Regions from separate parts of the Rhodopseudomonas sp. NSM genome, predicted to be linked through region 1. Evidence: predicted binding sites of a transcription regulator. Region 1 holds the regulator's gene; each other region holds the start of a gene.
What was found. Region 1 encodes PhoB, which activates phosphate uptake and scavenging genes when phosphate is short. Its sites were predicted from a motif close to TGTCATNNANCTGTCAT; they were not measured.
Positions count from the first base shown of each region.

Region 1 (6,734 bases):
CGCGCACTCCATCGCCTCGGCGCCGGAGTTGGCGAAGAACACGGTGTCGGCGAAGCTCTGCTCGCACAGTCGCGCGGCGAGGCGCTCGCCGTCCGGGCTCTTGAACAGGTTCGACATGTGCCACAGCCGGGTCGCCTGCTGCTGCAGCGCCTCGACCAGATGCGGGTGGCAATGACCGAGCGAATTGACCGCGACGCCGCTGGTGAAATCGAGATAGCGCTCGCCATTGGTGGAGACCAGCCAGACGCCCTCGCCGCGCTCGAAGGCGACATCCGCCCTCGCGAATACCGGCAGGAGATGGGACGTAGATGCTGTGCTCGACATGGCCGATCCGATCGGAAAAAGCGGGCCGCCGAGCCGGCCGCAATCACTGCGGTCGCGGGCCCGGCATGCCCCGGAAACGAAAGTACCCCGGAAACGAAACGTGCCGCCTTTCCAGGCGGCACGTGTAGTCATTCTAGGTGTGCTGAAGTGCCTGTCAACCGCGGCTTCGGCCAGGGTTCCCGGAGTTTGCCGCAAGCTCGCCGCTGTGACGTTCAAGACTCACCCGAGAGAGAAGGTGTGGACGCACCAGGTCTGACTCTTGCGCGTGAGTCACGCCATATTGTAGCGTTTTCCTCGTCAGGCACGACATGTCGTGCGCAGTTTGTAATCCTTTACGAGTTCTCGGTCGGGGCGAAACGCCCGGACGGCACCGGCCGTCCGGCGAGGGCTAAGGGATTCTGACGGCAGGACAATTGACGACCTCGCAGCCGCGGCTCGGCGCTGGACCAGTACCGCGCGGCAGGAAGGGATTGAGACGATGACGGCATTGACCTGGACCGACGAGCGCGTCGAGCAATTGAAGAAACTCTGGGAAGGCGGACTGTCGGCGAGTCAAATTGCCGCGGAGCTCGGCAATGTGACGCGCAACGCCGTGATCGGCAAGGTTCACCGCCTCGGCCTGTCGGGCCGGGCCAAGAGCCCGTCCTCGGCGGCGCCGCGGCCGCGCAAGGCGCGCCCCGCCCAGCACATGATGCGGGTGACGCGGCCGGTGGCGCGCGGCAATACCGCGCTGGCGCATGTGTTCGAAGTCGAGGCCGAGCCCGATCCGGTCGCCTTCGACAATGTGGTGCCGATGAACCAACGGCTGTCGCTGCTGGAGCTCAACGAGGCCACCTGCCACTGGCCGGTCGGCGATCCGTCGAGCCCGGAGTTTTTCTTCTGCGGCGGCAAGTCGCTGCCCGGCCTGCCCTATTGCTCGCATCATTCGCGGATCGCCTACCAGCCGGTCGGCGACCGCCGCCGCCAGCAGTCGAAGCCGACGCGGTAATCGCTCCTCTGCGCGGAGCATTGCCGCCGCCGCGCAGCGCCGTCCTCGCCGGGCTCGCCGCTCCCGACGGTCTTCGCCCGGCTCGACCGGGAGACCCAGTAACCCCGAGCGTCAGCACTTATCACCACCACTCTGCAATACTGGATCCTCCGCTTTCGCGGAGGATGACGATCGTCGGGACAGTTGCAGACGAAGCCGTCAGCGGCGCTTAGTAGCCGCAGGGTGGGCGAAGTCGCGGAGCGACGTTCCCCCGCGGATCACCTGACGAGCTGATGGTGGGCACGCTGCGCTTTGCCCACCCTACAGGTTGCTAACAGCTCGCCGCGCGTAGCCGCAGCGCCCGAGGTACAACAGCCCGTCATCGCCCGGCTCGACCGGGCGACCCAGTATCGCAGGGCGGCTGTGATGGAGTTGCCAGCGCCGCAGGGCGCGTCGTTATCACTCAGCAGCGCCTGGGAATACTGGATCCTCCGCCTTCGCGGAGGATGACAGCTGAGATGTGCGGCCGAGCCGGCGCAGGATCAGCCGAGCCGTAGGGTGGGCAAACTACTCCACCTTGGCGAAGCGGTCGTCGAGCGCGTAGCCGGCGCCGCGCACGGTGCGGATCGGGTCCTGCTCGCGGCCGGGATTGAGCAGCTTGCGCAGGCGCCCGATATGGACGTCGACGGTGCGCTCGTCGATGTAGATGTCGCGGCCCCAGACGCCGTCGAGCAGCTGCTCGCGGCTGAACACCCGGCCGGGATGTTCGAGGAAGAATTCGAGCAGGCGATATTCGGTCGGGCCGAGATCGATCGGCCGGCCCGAGCGCGCGACGCGGCGCTTGTCGCGGTCGAGCTCGAGGTCGCCATAGGTCAGCACGGTGGCGAGCCGCTCCGGCGCGGCGCGGCGCAACAGGCCCTTGACCCGCGCCAGCAGCTCCGGCACCGAGAACGGCTTGACGATGTAGTCGTCGGCGCCGGTGGCGAGGCCGCGGACGCGCTCGCTCTCCTCGCCGCGCGCGGTCAGCATGATGATCGGCAACTGCTTGGTGTCGGTCCGCGCCCGCAGCCGGCGGCACAGCTCGATGCCGGACAGGCCGGGCAGCATCCAGTCCAGCACCACCAGATCCGGCAGCCGCTCCTTCATGCGCGTATCGGCGTCGTCGCCACGGGCGACGGTTTCGACGTCGTAACCGTCGGATTCGAGATTGTACCGCAGCAGCGTGGTCAGCGCTTCCTCGTCTTCGACCACCAGAATGCGCGCACCCATGTATCGTCCTCGTCTTCAGTCGAGCGGATCCGGGGCGCGATCTGCGCCCCGCTGATACGCGTCAGTTGCCCGGCGTCGCGTTGGCGAAGGTGGTCACGTCGCCCTTCGGTCGCTTGTCCAGAATCTGCTGGCCCTCGACCATGTAGAACACGGTCTCGGCGATGTTGGTGGCATGATCGCCGATCCGCTCGATGTTCTTGGCGCAGAACATCAGGTGAATGCAGAACGAGATGTTGCGCGGATCTTCCATCATGTAGGTCAGGAGTTCGCGGAACAGCGAGGTGCAGATCGCGTCGACTTCCTCGTCGCCGTTCCACACCACCATCGCCGCCGGCAGGTCGTGCGCGGTGTAGGCGTCGAGCACCGCCTTGACCTGCGACTGCACCAGATCGGTCATGTGTTCGAGGCCGCGGATCAGCTTCAGCGGATGGAAATCGCTGTCGATCGCGTTGACCCGCTTGCCGATGTTCTTCGACAAATCGCCGATCCGCTCGAGATCGGTGGCGACGCGCATCGCGCCGACGATCTCGCGCAGGTCGACCGCCATCGGCTGCCGCCGCGCGATCGTCAGCACGGCGTGCTCCTCGATGACGCGCTGCATCTGGTCGATCTCGGCATCGGCGGTGACGACGCGGGCGCCGAGCGCGACGTCGCGCCGGACCAGTGCATCGACCGAATCGACGATCTGGCGTTCGGCCAGCCCGCCCATCTCCGCGACCATCCGCGTCAGTTCCTGCAGGTCGCCGTCGAACGCCTTGGTGGTGTGTTCGAAGCCCATGTCCATTCTCCTCGCGCGTGGCGCGTCAGCCGAACCGGCCGGTGATGTAGTCCTGGGTGCGCCGGTCGTTCGGCGAGGTGAAGATCTTGTTGGTCGGACCGAACTCGATCAGTTCGCCGAGATACATGAAGGCGGTCGATTCCGAGACGCGCGCCGCCTGCTGCATGTTGTGGGTGACGATGGCGATGGTGTAGTCTTCCTTCAATTCGTCGATCAGTTCCTCGATCTTCGCGGTCGAGATCGGGTCGAGCGCCGAGCACGGCTCGTCGAACAGGATGACTTCCGGCCGCACCGCGATGGTGCGGGCGATGCACAGACGCTGCTGCTGGCCGCCGGACAGGCTGAGCCCCGAGGCGCTGAGCTTGTCCTTGACCTCGTTCCACAGCGCGCCGCCGCGCAGCGCCTTCTCGACCCGGCCGTCCATCTCCGACTTCGAGATCTTCTCGTACAGCCGGATGCCGAAGGCGATGTTCTCGTAGATCGTCATCGGAAACGGCGTCGGCTTCTGGAACACCATGCCGACCCGCGCCCGCAGCAGATTGAGGTCGAGCTTCGCATCGAGGACGTTGTGGCCATCGAGCATCACCTGTCCCTCGGCACGCTGGCCGGGGTAGAGGTCGTACATCCGGTTGAACACCCGCAGCAGGGTGGATTTGCCGCAGCCGGACGGGCCGATGAAGGCGGTGACGCGGTTGGCGGCGAGATTGAGGTTGATGTCCTTCAGCGCGCGGTTGTCGCCGTAATAGAAGTTCAGATCGCGCACGGTGACCTTCGCGGGGCCGTCGGGCAACTCGATCGCCCCGGGAGCCGGTCCGGCCGGAAGGCTGGTCGCAATGGAGATGTCGGTCATTTCGGGGTCCTCTCGGCGCCGAGAATGCGCGCGCCAATGTTCAGGGCAAGCACGGTGAGGGTGATGATCAGGGCTCCGGTCCAGGCCAGTTGTTTCCAGTACTCGTAGGGGCTCTGCACGAAGTTGTTGATGGTGACCGGCAGGTTGGCCATCGTCTTGGACAGATCGAGGCTGAAGAACTGGTTGCTGAGCGCGGTGAACAGCAGCGGCGCGGTTTCGCCGGCGACCCGCGCGGTCGCCAGCAGCACGCCGGTGATGAGGCCGGCGCGGGCGGCGCGGTAGGAGATCCGCTTGATCACCAGCGAGCGCGGCAGGCCGAGCGCGGCGGCGGCCTCGCGCAGCGAGCCCGGAACCAGCAGCAGCATGTCCTCGGTGGTGCGCACCACCACCGGGATCACGATCACCGCCAGCGCCAGCGCGCCGGCGAAGGCCGAGAACCCGCCCATCGGCACCACGACGGCGCCGTAGATGAACAGGCCGATGATGATCGACGGCGCGCTGAGCAGGATGTCGTTGATGAAGCGGATCACCGAGGTGAGCCGGTCGTAGCGGCCGTATTCGGCCAGATAGGTGCCGGCGAACAGCCCGAGCGGGGCGCCGATGCCGACCCCGAACAGGGTCATGATCGCGGAGCCGACGATGGCGTTGAGCAGCCCGCCTTCGGCGGAGCCCGGCGGCGGCGTGTTCTGCGTGAAGATCTGGACGCTGAGCCCGGCGAAGCCGTTGTAGAACAGCGTGAACAGGATCATCGCGAGCCAGGACACGCCGAACAGCGTGGCGCCGTAGCACAGCGCCTTGATGATGAAATCAGAGCGGCGGCGGGAGGCATAAACCGGATTCATGATCAATTCCCCGCCTTCTTTTCGAGCCGCATCAGCATCAGCCGCGCCGCCGTCAGCACCAGGAAGGTGAGGATGAAGAGCAGCAGGCCGAGCAGGATCAGTCCGGACTGGTGCAGCCCGTCGCTTTCGGCGAATTCCGAGGCGATCGCGGCCGAGATCGTGGTGCCCGGCGAGAAGATCGAGCCGGTGATCCGGAAGGCGTTGCCGATGATGAAGGTGACCGCCATGGTTTCGCCGAGCGCGCGGCCGAGCGCCAGCATGATGCCGCCGATCACGCCGACCCTTGTGTAGGGGATCACCACGCTGCGAACCACTTCCCAGGTGGTGCAGCCGACGCCGTAGGCGGCTTCCTTCAGCACCGGCGGCACGGTCTTGAACACGTCGACCGAGATCGCGGTGATGAACGGCAGCACCATGATGGCCAGGATCAGCGAGGCGTTGAACAGGCTGAGATAGGACGGCGGCCCGGCGAAGATCGTCTCCAGCACCGGCACGCCCTCGAAGGCGCGGATCATGTAGGGCTGCATGTAGTTCGCCATGAACGGCCCGAGCACGAAGAAGCCCCACATGCCGTAGATGATCGACGGGATGCCGGCCAGCAGTTCGACCGCGAGGCCGATCGGGCGCCGCAGCCATTGCGGGCACAGCTCGGTGAGGAAGATCGCGATCCCGAGCCCGATCGGAATGGCGATCACCATGGCGATCACCGAGGTGACCAGCGTGCCATAGATCGGCCCGAGCGCGCCGAGGATCGGCGGATCATTGGCCGGCGCCCAGCGCGCGGTGAACAGAAAGGAGAACCCGAATTCCTGGATCGCCGGCCATGCGCCGGCAATCAGCGACAGGATGATGCCGCCGAGGATCAGCAACACCGAAATCGCGCATGCGCGCGTCGTCCAGTAGAACGCGGTATCGCCGGCCTTGAACGCGCCGAGGGCTCTGGCGCGGTCGTAAGGTCCGGCGGCCTCCATTCCTGTGGTCTGAACCGCCATGTCTGCCACGCCCGTCACCCTGATGTTGTCACGCTACCCGAACGCAACGTGCGCCCTGAAGCGATTTGTTTGAACTGATCGCAATTGAACCGGATGCAGAAGCCTCAAGCCCGGGAGCCCCACCTCGGGCAAGACGAATCCCGGACGAGTCGCACATGGATCACGCCGCGAAGCCCTGCGGCCCAGGCCGGCCCAGGCACCGGGATCCATCGTCACCTCGGTGGTGATGAATCCCGGCCTGGCTCGCCTCACCCGCGGCCGGACGACGTCCGGTCCGCGAGTGTCGTTGTCGGGTCAGATCAGCTCTTGATCTCGGCGGACCAGGTCTTCTCGACCTGCTTGACCACCGACGGGGGCATCGGGATGTAGTCGAGTTCTTCGGCCATCTTGTCGCCCTTCTCGAACGCCCAGGTGAAGAACTTGATGGCTTCCGAGGAGGCCGCCTTGTCGACCGGCTCCTTGTGCATCAGGATGAAGGTGGCGCCGGTGATCGGCCAGGAGGCCTCGCCGGGCTGGTTGGTCAGGATCACGTAGTAATTCTTCGATCCGGCCCAGTCGGCGTTGGCGGCCGCGGCCTGGAAAGCAGCAACAGTGGGCTGCACGGTCTTGCCGGCCTTGTTGACGATCGCGCCGTAGGTCAGCTTGTTCTGCTTGGCGTAGGCATATTCGACATAGCCGATCGAGTTCTTGGTCTGGCTGACGTTGCCGGCAA
Region 1 covers NZ_JBQTCH010000011.1:7,098-13,831, forward strand. The annotation lists gene ACTZWT_RS22595 (aspartate aminotransferase family protein) at 1-324, opposite strand, end outside; gene ACTZWT_RS22600 (GcrA family cell cycle regulator) at 803-1,312, shown strand; gene phoB (phosphate regulon transcriptional regulator PhoB) at 1,859-2,560, opposite strand; gene phoU (phosphate signaling complex protein PhoU) at 2,622-3,338, opposite strand; gene pstB (phosphate ABC transporter ATP-binding protein PstB) at 3,364-4,188, opposite strand; gene pstA (phosphate ABC transporter permease PstA) at 4,185-5,030, opposite strand; gene pstC (phosphate ABC transporter permease subunit PstC) at 5,033-6,031, opposite strand; gene pstS (phosphate ABC transporter substrate-binding protein PstS) at 6,322-6,734, opposite strand, start outside.

Region 2 (6,734 bases), on a different contig from region 1:
AAGTCTCGATGATCGCCTCGGTGGCCGGCGAGATCCGCGACGGCGCGCTGACCGCGAAGCGGCCGTTCCGCGCGCCGCATCATTCGGCCAGCATGGCGGCGCTGACCGGCGGCGGCATCAAGGCGCGGCCCGGCGAAATCTCGCTGGCGCATCAGGGCGTGCTGTTCCTCGACGAACTGCCGGAGTTCGATCCGCGGGTGCTGGACTCGCTGCGGGCGCCGCTCGAGACCGGCGAAGTCGCGGTGTCCCGCGCCAACCACCGCGTCACCTATCCGGCGCGCGTGATGCTGGTGGCGGCGATGAATCCGTGCCGCTGCGGCCGGGCCTACGAGCCGGGCTACGCCTGCAAGCGCGGGCGGGTCGAGCGCTGCAGCGCGGACTATCAGTCGCGGATTTCCGGGCCGCTGCTGGATCGCATCGACCTGCGGATCGAGGTGCCCGCGGTCACCGCCGCCGATCTGATCCTGCCGCCGGCGGCGGAAGGCTCCGCCGAAGTGGCGGCGCGGGTCGCCGCGGCGCGCGACGTGCAGCGGCAACGTTATGCCGCGATCGGACTGCCGCAATTCCGCACCAATGCCGAGGCGCCGGCGGCCGCGCTGGAGACCACAGCGCAGCCGGATTCCGCCGGGCTGAAGCTGTTGCGCGACGCCGCCGAGACGATGCGGTTGTCGGCGCGCGGTTATCATCGCGTGCTGCGCGTCGCCCGCACCCTCGCCGATCTCGACGGCGCCGGGAAGATCGGCCGGCTGCATCTCGCCGAAGCGCTGTCCTATCGCGCGCTCGGCGAGGACATCCGACGCGCAGCATGACTCGCGCCGGGTGATGGCGAATCACCGATCGGTCCTGTCAACCGGACGGTAACGAGTTTCGTTTACCATCTGCGAACCATAGCTCTGCGTATCAGGGCTGCGTTACGGATGGATGTGATGTTGCGTGTCCGGGTTCTGGCCTCCACCCTTCCGCTGCTGGTCCTGGGCCTGCTGGTCCGCGGTGAATTGATCGCCGGCCCGCAACCCTGCATCGCCATCGGTGATCGCACGGTGCAGATCGCACCCGCGCTCGAGCGAGCTCATCTTCATGTCGCTTTCACCGACGATCCGGCGCGCGCCACGGTCCGCGTCCAGATCGTCGACAGTCCCGATGCCGCCGATTTCGCCGTCACCGACGATGCTATCACCGACGAGCCCGGCGGCTGTGCACTGACGCCGGAAACCAGACTGGTGGCGATCGCAGCAAATCCGGCGGCGGCCGATCCGGTGATCTATCTCTCGCACGACGACGGCGACGGCGCCGACTACCGGATTTTCGTCCGCGCCAGGAGCTTCACTGTGCGTGACGCGGCCGCGCTGCTGGTCGGCGCCTCCGGCCGACATGCGCCGATCACCACCGCCTCGATCGGCGGCCGGTCTTAAGTTTCGGTCAACCCTGTCGGCAGAGCACGTCGCAACTATCTGGCGTTTCAAGCTGTTTGCAAGGTCGAGGGCCGATGCTGGCGACGCCGGCAAGGTCGATCGGGTTGGGCGGATGAAGCGGTGGTTGCGGATCAAAGCGAGACGGCGTGCCTTCGCCAGACGGTTTCCGCGGCTGGTGTTCGCGGTGCGCTGGATCATGATATTCTTGGCGGCGTTCGGCGGCGCCTATGGTTTCATCATCGGTAGCCGCGCCGAATCCTCCGGCTACAACCCGCACGCCTTCGCGATCGGCGCGAGCTTCCTGTTCGCGCTCGCCTGCCTCGGTCTCGCCGTCCAGAGCATGCGACTGCGCTGGATGCGCCGGCGCTTGCAGGCGCTGGAGCGGCACAACGAGGCGCTGGCGGACCGCAACTGGGAGCTGAAGGAAGCCGAGGAACGCGCCCGCGTTGTGCTCGACAGCCACGGCCAACTGATCGCCCGTCGCGACGATTCCGACGCGACGACCCGAGCGAAGTCGCGGCTGCTGGCGATGGCGTCACACGAAATCCGCACACCGCTGAATGGCATCATCGGGATGAGCGGCCTGCTGCTCGACACCGCGCTGACGCCCGAGCAGGCCACCTACGCCCGCGCGGTGAAGACCTCGGGCGATGCGCTGGCGGCGCTGATCGACGAACTGCTCGACCACTCCCGCATCGAGGCCGGCAGGTTCGAACTCGACAACCGCCCGTTCGCGCTGACCACCCTGATCGAGGACATCGTCGAACTGCTGGCGCCGCGGGCGCAGGCGGGCGCGCTCGAGATCGCGGCCGATATCGATGACCGGTTGCCGGCGCGGGTGATCGGCGACGCCGCGCGCCTGCGCCAGGTGCTGCTCAATCTCGCCGGCAACGCGATCAAATTCACCTCCGTCGGCGGCGTCGTGCTGATCGTCGAGCCGGGCGAACGCGACGGCGAGATCAGCTTTGCGGTGCGCGACACCGGGATCGGCATCGCGCCGGAGGCGCGGACGCGGATCTTCCGTGAATTCGAACAGGCCGACGACGGCATCGGGCGCAGCTATGGCGGCACCGGCCTCGGGCTGAGTATCAGCCAGCGGATCGTCGAGCGGATGGGTGGGCGGATCGCATTGGAGAGCCAGCCGGGCAGAGGCTCCACCTTCACGGTCTCGATCCCGCTCGCGGCGGCGGACGATTCCGGCGCGTCCCCTGCGATCCAGCCGCCCGACCTCACCGGCCAGTCGATCATGATCGCGGCGCCGCAGACCATCGAGGCGACGCTGGTCGGCCAGCGGCTGCAGCGCTGGGGGGCGCAAGTGTGCGCCGCGTCCGAACTCGCGGCCGCGCGCGCGGCGCTGCCGGAGCGCAGCTGGTCGGCGATTCTGATCGATGCCGGCTTCGGCGCCGAAGCGGCCGAGGCGCTGGCGGGCAGCGCCGGACCGTATGCGACGCAGCGCATCGTAATGCTGACGCCCGCCGCCCGGTCCGAACTGTTGCCGGAACTGCCGGCGGCGTTCACCGGCTATCTGGTCAAACCGCTGCGCGCGGCGTCGCTGGCGGCACGGCTGGCCGGAACGCTGATCGACACCGTCGCGCCGGGGATCGCCGACGGCGATCCGCCGGAGACTGCGGCAGCGGATGCGGACACGCAGGTCGGTCGCCGGCTCTCCGTTCTGGTCGCGGAGGACAACGAGGTCAACGCGCTGCTGATCCGCTCGCTGCTGGCCAGGCTCGGCCATCGCGCGGTGGTCGCCGGCGATGGCGAACAGGCGCTGCAGAGCTGGCTCGCGGCCGACGCCGAGGGCGTGCCTTTCGACCTGGTGCTGATGGATCTGCAGATGCCGGTGCGCGACGGCATCGCCGCGAGCCGGCAGATTCGCGCGCACGAGGCCACACACCCGGCGCGGCGGACGCCGATCCTGGCGCTGACCGCAAATACGCACGTCGAAGACCGCGATGCCTGCCTGGCGGCGGACATGGACGGCTTCCTGGTCAAGCCGCTCGACCGCGACAGTCTGGTCGCTGTGCTCGATGAGGTGGTGACCGCGAAGGCCGCCGTCGCATAGTCGAGGCATGCCGTTACCGGGCGCCGCTCCGGACTACAAACTTCGAGGCGGTGTCACGCGGCGGCAATCGTCGTGTCACATCGCTGTTGAAACGCCGTGATTGTTGATGCCCCACAGGCCGCGCATCACCCGATTCGGTTGCATGCGGCCGCGAGGATCACATGCAGACCGACCATCTCGCCCGCTCGAAGAAATTCATCCGATTGCTGCGGCCGGACATGGCCGGCGCTGCGGCGCAGACCGCGATCACCTGGTTCAAGCCGGCTCTGAAGATCGTCGATCACGGCAGGCCGATCGCGCCTCCGTCACTGACGCCGGCGACGCTCGGCCGGCTCGGCGCGCTGGAGGTCCGGCTGGCGCAGAAGAAGCAGGACATCAAACGCGCGCAGAAGCTGCGCTACCGCGTTTTCTATCAGGACGGCACCGCGATCGCCGACGCCGCCGCGCTGCTGGCGCGCCGCGACAAGGATGCGTTCGACCGCATCTGTGATCATCTGCTGGTGATCGACCACGCCGGCAAGCCGTCGCTCAGCGGCAAGCAGCCGGTGGTCGGCACCTATCGCCTGCTGCGCCAGGAGATCGCCAATCGCCACGGCGGTTTCTACACCGAGAGCGAATTCGAGATCGGCGGCATGATCGCGCGCCATCCCGGCTTGCGCTTCCTCGAACTCGGCCGGTCCTGCGTGCTGCCGCCCTACCGCAACAAGCGCACCGTCGAGCTGTTGTGGCACGGCATCTGGAGCTACGTCCGCCAGCACGGCGTCGACGTGATGATCGGCTGCGCCAGCTTCGACGGCACCGATCCGGAGCGGCTGGCGCTGCCGCTGTCGTTCCTGCACCACTACGCATCGGCGCCGGAGGCGTGGCGCGCCCGCGCCAACCCGTCGCGCTATGTCGAGATGAACCGGATGCCCAAAGAGGCGGTCAACCAGAAGGCCGCACTGCGCGAGCTGCCGCCGCTGATCAAGGGCTATCTGCGGCTCGGCGCCACGATCGGCGAGGGCGCGGTGATCGACCACCAGTTCGGCACCACCGACGTACTGATCATCATGCCGGTCTCGGCGATCAGTTCGCGCTACATCGAACATTTCGGCGCCGACGCCACGCGGCACGCGGCTTAAGGTCTCGAAGAGACGTCATTGCCGGGCTCGACCCGGCAATCCATCCTCTTCGAAAAATTCTTCGATGGCACGCTTCGCGCGCGATGGATCCGCGGGTCGAGCCCGCGGATGACGGCCGGTGGATCGCTCTAAAGCCGCCGCAGCGCGACCGAATCCACCACGTGATCGGCGCCCTTCTTCAGGATCAGCGTCGCGCGCGGGCGCGTGGGCAGGATGTTGTCCTCGAGATTGGCGAGGTTGGTGCGTTCCCAGATCGCGATCGCGGTCGCGGTGGCTTCCTCATCCGACAACGGCGCGTAGCGGTGGAAATACGATCGCGGGTCGTGGAACGCGGTGTCGCGCAGCGCCAGAAAACGACGGATGTACCAGTCGCGCAGCACCGGCTCGTCGGCGTCGATATACACCGAGAAGTCGAAGAAGTCCGACACCACCGGCACCGCCTTGCCGTCGCGCGGCAGCCGGCCGGTTTGCAGCACGTTGACGCCTTCGACGATCAGGATGTCCGGCCGATCCACCACCGCGAACTTGTTCGGCACGATATCGTAGGTGAGATGCGAGTAGATCGGCGCGCGGACCTTGCGGCGGCCCGACTTGATATCACTGAGAAACGCCAACAGCGCCGGCAGATCGTAGCTTTCCGGAAAGCCCTTCTTCTGCATCAGCCCGGCGCGCTCCAGCACCGCGTTGGGATGCAGGAAGCCGTCGGTGGTGATCAGGTCGACCTTCGGCCGCGGCGACCAGCGCGCCAGCAGCGCCTGCAGCACGCGCGCGGTGGTCGACTTGCCGACCGCGACCGAACCGGCGACGCCGATGATGTAGGGCATCTTGCGCTCGACCACACCGAGGAAGCGGCGCTGCGCGTAGTACAAATGCTGCATTGCGCCAACATGGATCGACAGCAGCCGCGACATTGGCAGATAGATTTCCTCGACCTCGGAAAGGTCGAGCCGGTCGTGCAGCGAGCGCAGCGTCGAGACCTCGTTGGCGTCGAGCGTCATCGGCGTATCCTGACGCAGATTGGCCCACTCCGACCGCGAGAATACCCGGTACGGGTTGTAGTGGTGCAGTTCCGACCTGGCATCCATCGCGTGGTCCTCGCCTTGTTCCGTTGCCGGCTTTTGTTGTTGTTGCGGCCGCTGCGGCCGAAGAAATTCTGTAACCGGTATCGCTTCGCCCGACGCGCTATTCGCGCTTGCGCGACGCCTTCTCCTCCAGCCCCGACATCGCGGTGCGCTGCCCCAGCGCCGCCTCGACCTCGTCGAGCGTCACGCCGCGCGCCTTCAGCAGCACCAGCATATGGAACATCACGTCGGCGGCTTCGGCAATCAGATGGTCGCGATCGTTCTCGACCGTCGCGATCACCAGCTCCACGGCCTCCTCGCCGAATTTCTTGGCGCAATGCTGCGCGCCTTTGTCGAGCAGTTTCCGGGTGTAGGACGCCTCGCCGCCCGCAGCCGCGCGGGCCTCGATGGTGGCTTCGAGATCGTGAAGGGTGAAACGGGCCATACGCCTACTCTGCCGGTTCTGCCGGTGCGAGACTACCGTCTCCGCCGGCCCGAATCTAGGGATCGAGCCGCATCGGCAGCCCGCAGCGAACCATATGATCCTTGGCCTGCCGAATGGTGTACTCGCCGAAATGGAAGATCGACGCCGCCAGCACCGCCGTGGCGTGGCCTTCGCGGATGCCGTCGACCAAATGATCGAGATTGCCGACGCCGCCCGAGGCGATCACCGGGACCGCGATGCTGTCGGCGATCGCGCGGGTCAACGGCAGGTCGAAGCCTGCCCTGGTGCCGTCGCGATCCATCGAGGTCAGCAGGATTTCGCCGGCGCCGAGCGACACCACTTCCTGCGCGAACTCGATGGCGTCGATGCCGGTGCCCTTGCGGCCGCCATGGGTGAAGATCTCCCAACGGTCCCGTCCCGGCACGCGCTTGGCGTCGATCGCCACCACGATGCACTGGTCGCCGAACTTCTCCGCGGCTTCCTTGACGAATTCGCGCCGCGCCACGGCTGCCGAATTGATCGACACCTTGTCGGCACCGGAGCGCAGCAGCGTCTTGATGTCGTCGACGGTGCGGACGCCGCCGCCGACCGTCACCGGCATGAAGCAGGCCTCGGCCGTCCGCCGCACCA
Region 2 covers NZ_JBQTCH010000006.1:85,267-92,000, reverse strand. The annotation lists gene ACTZWT_RS16290 (YifB family Mg chelatase-like AAA ATPase) at 1-809, shown strand, start outside; gene ACTZWT_RS16285 (hypothetical protein) at 927-1,412, shown strand; gene ACTZWT_RS16280 (ATP-binding protein) at 1,525-3,477, shown strand; gene olsB (l-ornithine N(alpha)-acyltransferase) at 3,639-4,598, shown strand; gene coaA (type I pantothenate kinase) at 4,727-5,683, opposite strand; gene ACTZWT_RS16265 (phosphoribosyl-ATP diphosphatase) at 5,781-6,104, opposite strand; gene hisF (imidazole glycerol phosphate synthase subunit HisF) at 6,160-6,734, opposite strand, start outside.
Region 2: olsB (l-ornithine N(alpha)-acyltransferase) is a predicted target of PhoB. The motif match lies at 3,551-3,567, and genes of this name have one in related genera.

Region 3 (6,734 bases), on a different contig from region 1:
CACGCCGGAGGAGGCGAGCCCGATCACCGCATCGCCCGCGGCGATGTCCGGCGACGGCAGCAATGTGCCGCGTTCTGCGGCGCCGACCGCGAAGCCGGCCAGATCGTAGTCGCCGTCCTTGTAGAGGCCGGGCATTTCCGCGGTCTCGCCGCCGATCAGCGCGCAGCCCGACTCGCGACAGCCTTCGGCAACGCCGGCGACGATTTCGGCCGCGGCTTCCGGATCGAGTTTGCCGCAGGCGAAGTAGTCGAGAAAGAACAGCGGCTCGGCCCCCTGGACCACGAGATCGTTCACCGACATTGCAACCAGGTCGATGCCAATGCCGGCGTGCAGTCCGGCTTCGATCGCAACCTTGACCTTGGTGCCGACACCGTCGGTCGCCGCCACCAGCACCGGGTCCTTGAAGCCCGCGGCCTTCAGATCGAACAATCCGCCGAAGCCACCGATTTCGGAATCGGCGCCGGCGCGCGCGGTGGCGCGCACCATCGGCTTGATCAGGTCGACGAGACGATTGCCCGCGTCGATATCGACGCCGGAATCGGCATAGGTGAGGCCGTGCTTCCGCTCGGTCATGGCCGGCTCCCGCAAGAAAAAAAGGCGCTGCGCGGCAACGATTGCCGCCCGGCATCGAGCCGCCGCCGAATGAACCCCCGGTCGGTCGCGCTAGACCTAAGTCCCGCTTGTCCGCGCCCGACCAATGGTTTTGGGGTGGTTACGTCGGATTCCGCCGGCGTGCAATGGCTCGCAAGGGGACCCAGCATGTACTATGTAGACAACCATCCCTTCCCGCCGTCGAAAGTTCAAGGGTTTCGCCGGATCTGGGCTGGAAGCCGGGAACGTCGCGTGAGCATTCCGAACATTATTACACTGGGCCGGATCCTGCTGGTGCCAGTCATTGTCTGGGCCATTGCATCGAACGAAATGGCAGTCGCTTTTGCGGTCTTTGTGATCGCCGGCGTCAGCGACGCGATCGACGGCTTTCTCGCCAAGCGCTTCAACATGAGCAGCGAACTCGGGGCGCTGCTCGATCCGCTGGCCGACAAGGCGCTTCTGGTCTCGATCTACGTGTCTTTGGGCATCTGGGGCGCGATCCCGCGCTGGCTGGTGATCCTCGTGGTGTCGCGCGACATCATGATCGTCGGCGCGGTGATCATTTCCTGGCTGTTCGGCAAGCCGGTGCCGATGAAGCCGCTGATGGTGTCGAAACTCAACACCGTGGCTCAGGTCGGGTTTGCGGCGCTTGTGCTCGGCGCGCTCGGCTTTGGCTTTCAGCCGGCGCCCTACGATTTGATCCTGATGATCCTGGTCACGGTCTTGACGTTGCTTTCCGTCTCCTTCTATCTCGTCGAGTGGACGCGGCATATGAGCACGATCGAGCCTGACCGCTGAAGCGCGTCTGCCGGCCGCGCAGAGCGGGCCGGCCTGGAGCGACCCCGTGGCAGTCCGCGTACAACCCCGTCAACTGGCTCTGGACCTGCCGCACGCCGAGAGCCTGTCTCGCGAGGACTTCCTCGAAGGCACGGCGAATTCATCGGCACTCAAACTGATCGAGAGCTGGCCCGACTGGCCGAACCGGATCATGCTGCTGGTCGGACCGGAAGGCAGCGGCAAGAGCCATCTGGCATCGATCTGGGCCGAGCTGGCGGGGGCGCGATCGACCTCGGCCCAGGCGCTGACCACCGCGAACGTCCCTGGTGAACTCGCCACCGGTGCGCTGGTGGTGGAAGACTTGACGCCTGGCAACTTCGACGAGCGCGCGCTGTTTCATCTGATCAATCTGGCGCGCGAGGACGAGGCCTATGTTCTGATCACCGCGCGGCTGGCGCCATCTGCATTTCCGGCCGAACTGCGCGATCTGCGATCCCGGCTGCGCGCCGTGCCGGTGGTGACGCTGTTGCCGCCTGACGATGCGTTGTTTCGGGCGCTGATCGTCAAATTCTGTGCCGATCGCCAGATGAGCATCGACGCCAATCTGGTCGGCTATCTCGCCAACAGGATCGATCGGTCGTTCGCCGCAGCGCGTCTGACGGTAGAGCGGCTCGACGCCGAGGCGCTGCGGCTCCGCCGCCCGGTCACTCGTGCCTTGGCGGCGGACGTGCTGCGGGACGACTGAACCGCCTGCGGCATCCGGGACTGCCGGCCCGGCTTGACGGCGTCCGCGCCAAGTCTCTCAATGTCATGGAAACGTCTTGTGCGTGCAGCATTGTCTCGCCGCACCGCCGCACCGCCGCTTCCGGCACGACGACCCGCACCGCACTGGACCGACTGCACATGGACTCCGAGCAAGTCATTGTCATTGAAGAAAAAAAAGGTGAAGCCGAGCCGGCCTCGGTGGTCGCCGCCGGCCCTGAGCGCTTCATCAATCGTGAACTGTCCTGGCTGCATTTCAATCGGCGGGTGCTCGAAGAGGCGGTCAATCCCTCGCATCCGGTGCTCGAACGCGTCCGGTTTCTGTCGATTTCGGCCAACAACCTCGATGAATTCTTCATGGTCCGCGTCGCCGGCATCAAGGCGCAGGTTCGCGAAGGCATCACCGAGCGCAGCCCCGACGGGCTGACGCCGGCCGAGCAATTGGTGCTGATCAACGAGGCGGTCTCCCGTCTTGCGACGGATCAACAGGCGATCTGGCGCGACCTGCGCGGGATTCTGGCCGAGGCCGGGATCGTTCTGCTCGACGGGCGAGACGCCACCAAGTCCCAGCGCGCCTGGATCGAGGATCATTTCCTCCACAACATTTTTCCGTTGCTGACGCCGCTCGCGATCGACCCGGCGCATCCGTTCCCCTTCATCCCCAGCCTCGGCTTCACCATCGGCCTGCAACTCGCGCGCGTCTCGGACGGCAAGTCGATGAACGCGCTGATCCGGATGCCTGGCAAAATCGACCGCTTCATCCGGCTGCCGCCGAACGGCAAGGACCAGTCGGTCCGGTTGATGACGCTGGAGCAGGCGACGTCGCTGTTTATCGGCAGGCTGTTTCCAGGATACGTCGTCAAGGGGCAGGGCTCGTTCAGGGTGATCCGCGACAGCGAGTTGGAAATCGAGGAAGAGGCCGAGGATCTGGTGCGGTTGTTCGAAACCGCGCTGAAGCGCCGCCGCCGCGGATCTGTGATCCGGCTCGAAGTCGATTCGACGATGCCGGAAGAATTGCGGGCCTTCGTGCAGCGCGCGTTGTCGACCGCGGATGACGAGGTGCTGCTCGTCGATGGCGTGCTGGCGATGAACGAGCTGTCGCAACTGACGCGGGTGGATCGCTCCGACCTCGAATTTCCGCCTTACGTGCCGCGCCATCCGGAGCGGGTGCGCGACCATGGCGGCGACATCTTCGCGGCGATCCGCAAGAAGGATCTGATCGTCCACCATCCCTACGAGTCGTTCGACGTTGTGGTGCAGTTTCTGCAACAGGCGACCCGCGATCCGGACGTCGTTGCGATCAAGCAAACTCTGTACAGGACTTCGAACAATTCGCCGATCGTGCGGGCGCTGGCCGAAGCCGCCGAAGCCGGCAAGTCGGTGACGGCGCTGGTCGAACTGAAGGCGCGGTTCGACGAGGAAGCCAATATCCGCTGGGCGCGCGATCTCGAACGCGCCGGCGTGCAGGTGGTCTACGGCTTCCTGCAACTCAAGACCCACGCCAAGCTGTCGCTGGTGGTGCGCCGCGAAGGCAACACCCTGACCACTTATGTCCACACCGGCACCGGAAATTATCACCCGGTCACCGCTCGCATTTATACTGACCTGTCGTACTTCACCTCCGATCCGATCATCGGCCGCGACGCTGCCCGGGTGTTCAACTACATCACCGGCTACGCCGAGCCGAGCGACATCGAGAAGATGGCGGTGTCGCCGCTGACGCTGCGCAAGCGCATGCTCGAACACATCCACGGCGAGACGGTGTTTGCACGTCACGGCAAGCCGGCGGCGATCTGGCTGAAGATGAACTCGCTGGTCGATCCGGACATCATCGACGCGCTGTACGAGGCGTCGCGCGCCGGTGTTTCTGTCGAGCTGGTGGTGCGCGGCATCTGCTGCCTGCGTCCGGGCGTGCCGGGCCTGTCCGAGAACATCCGTGTCAAATCGATCATCGGTCGGTTCCTCGAGCACGGCCGTGTCTACTGCTTCGGCAACGGGTACGGCCTGCCGAGCGCCAAAGCGGCGGTCTACATCTCCTCGGCCGACATGATGCCGCGCAATCTCGACCGGCGGGTCGAGATTCTGTGCCCGCTGCAGAACCCGACCGTTCACCAGCAGGTGCTGGAACAGATCATGGTTGCGAACCTGAAGGATACCGAGCAGAGCTGGCAGTTGTTGCCGGATGGGTCATCGACGCGTATGAAGGCGGCGAAGGGCGAGGAGCCCTTCAATGTGCACAACTACTTCATGACCAATCCGAGTCTGTCCGGCCGTGGAAAGTCGCTCAAGGAATCGTCGCCGCGACGCCTCACGCGCCGTTCGGAGCGCCATCAGTCCTCTTAAGGAATTCGCGCGGTGACGAAGCGGGTGCGCAGGCGCGAAACCAGCGTCGCAGTGATCGACATCGGCTCGAACTCCGTGCGTCTCGTGGTCTACGAGTCGCTGGCGCGCAGTCTGGTCACGGTTTTCAACGAGAAGTCGCTGTGCGGGCTCGGGCGTGAGGTACAGAGCACGGGCCTGCTCGCGACCGACGCCGTCGACAAGGCGCTGACCGCGCTGCGCCGGTTCCGGGCGCTGATCCGGGTGATGAGAGTGGGGCGGGTCTACGCCATCGCCACCGCGGCCTGTCGCGACGCGAGTAATGGGCCGGATTTCATCACGGCGGCAGAGCGGATCTGCGGCGTGAGCATCGAGATCCTGTCGGGACCGCGCGAGGCCAAGCTGTCGGCGCTCGGCGTCATCTCGGGAGTACACAAGCCGAACGGCATCGTCGGCGATCTCGGCGGCGGTTCGCTGGAATTGATCGATGTTCGCGGCAACCTGGTCCGCAAGGGCGTGACGCTGCCGCTCGGAAGTCTGGCCCTGCAGGACGCCTCACAAAAATCGCTCAAGCGCGCCGAACGCATCGCAAAAGAAGCGCTCGCGGGCGCTGTTCCGCTCAAGGCGGCGCACGGGCGCACGTTCTACGCGGTCGGCGGGACGTGGCGCGCGCTCGCGCGGATCCACATCGCCCAGAGCGGCTACTCGCTCAAGGTGATGCATGGCTATTCGCTTCCGGCGGCGGAAGCGCTGCGGTTCGCCAAGCGCCTGCGCGTGCTGGCGTCGACCAATCAACTCGCCGACCTCGATCTGGTCGCCGACGCGCGGCGGCCGCTGTTGGCCTATGCCGCGCTCGTGCTCGAATACGTGATCGAGGCCGCCAAGCCGAAGACCATCGTGTTCTCGACCTACGGCGTTCGTGAGGGGCTGCTTTACGAGCAGTTGCCGCCCGCGGAGCGCGCCAAGGACGGGTTGATCTGCGCCGCGCAGAACCTCAACTTGTTACTGTCACGCTCGGCGCGCCACGCCGAAGAACTGATCGAATGGACCGACCGGCTGTTTCGGGTTGCGAAGGTTCGCGAGGTCGGAGCCGATCGCCGGCTGCGGCACGCCGCCTGCCTGATGTCGGACATCGGCTGGCGGGTGCATCCCGACCATCGCGGCGAGCAGACCTTGGCGCTGATCACCAACGGCAATTTCGGTGACGTGACGCATCAGGAGCGCGCCTTCATGGCGCTGTCGGTGTTCTATCGCTACGCGGGTTTCAGCGAACAGAACGAGCCGCCGGGCGCCGTGCGCGAACTCGTGACGCAGGCGATGGACGAGCGTGCGCGGCTTCTCGGCGCTGCTTTTCGGGTCGCGCATCTGGTCAGCGCGGCGCGTCCGGGCGTGCTGCCGGCGACGCATTTCCGAACCAGCGAACGCAAGCTGATGCTGGTGTTCGAACACAGGCTGGTCGATCTCGTTGCCGACCGCGTCGGCAGTCGCTTCAAGCAATTGGCGCGGATGGTCGGCCGGACGGGCAGTATCGTGCGGCGCTGAGTTCAGCGGCGGGATCGACGCTCAGGTCAGGATGTAATTGTCGGGCTTCGGCAGAGCCGGCAGGTCTGTTTTACCAAGTGCTTCCCGCAGGTTGATTTCGATCGTGTCCGCCAGTGCGCCGATCGGCAGGTCGTTGGGAAGCTGTCCGAACGGCTCTTCCAGTTCCGAGCCCAGGGCATCAAGTCCGAAGAATGTGTAGGCGGCGAGAGCGGTGGCGAAAGGCGTCAGCCAGCCGAGCGTATTGGCGAAGCCGAACGGCAGAAGGAAGCAGAACACATAGGCGGTGCGATGGAGCAGGAGGGTGTAGCCGAACGGCACCGGCGTCGAGCGGATCCGTTCGCAGGCGGCCTGCACCATCGCCATCTCCCCGAGGGTGCGATCGAGCATCTGCAGCGGGATGTCGCGCAGTTGGCCATTGCGATGCAATGCGGCGATCTCGGCTTGCATCGCCGCCAGCAAAACTTCGGGCGGATTGCGGCTGGCGTTGTAGCGCGCCAGTGTTTCAGGAGGAAGGCGGCGCGCGACCTTGTCGGTGCCGCCGCCGGGGCGCAGGTGAACGACAAGCGACTGGGCAAACGCCATCGCAAGTGTCAGAAGTGTCCGCCGGCTCGCGTCCGGATCGTCGCCGGGTTGCCGCAAAATCAAGGTCTGGCGCGACAGATTGCGGCTGAGGCAGATCAGGGCGCCCCAGTGCCGACGCGCCTCCCACCATCGATCGTAGCAGGCGCTGTTGCGAAACCCCA
Region 3 covers NZ_JBQTCH010000002.1:373,663-380,396, reverse strand. The annotation lists gene purM (phosphoribosylformylglycinamidine cyclo-ligase) at 1-573, opposite strand, end outside; gene ACTZWT_RS06030 (CDP-alcohol phosphatidyltransferase family protein) at 844-1,389, shown strand; gene ACTZWT_RS06025 (P-loop NTPase family protein) at 1,436-2,113, shown strand; gene ACTZWT_RS06020 (RNA degradosome polyphosphate kinase) at 2,272-4,473, shown strand; gene ppx (exopolyphosphatase) at 4,486-5,991, shown strand; gene ACTZWT_RS06010 (bestrophin family protein) at 6,013-6,734, opposite strand, start outside.
Region 3: ACTZWT_RS06020 (RNA degradosome polyphosphate kinase) is a predicted target of PhoB. The motif match lies at 2,175-2,191, and genes of this name have one in related genera.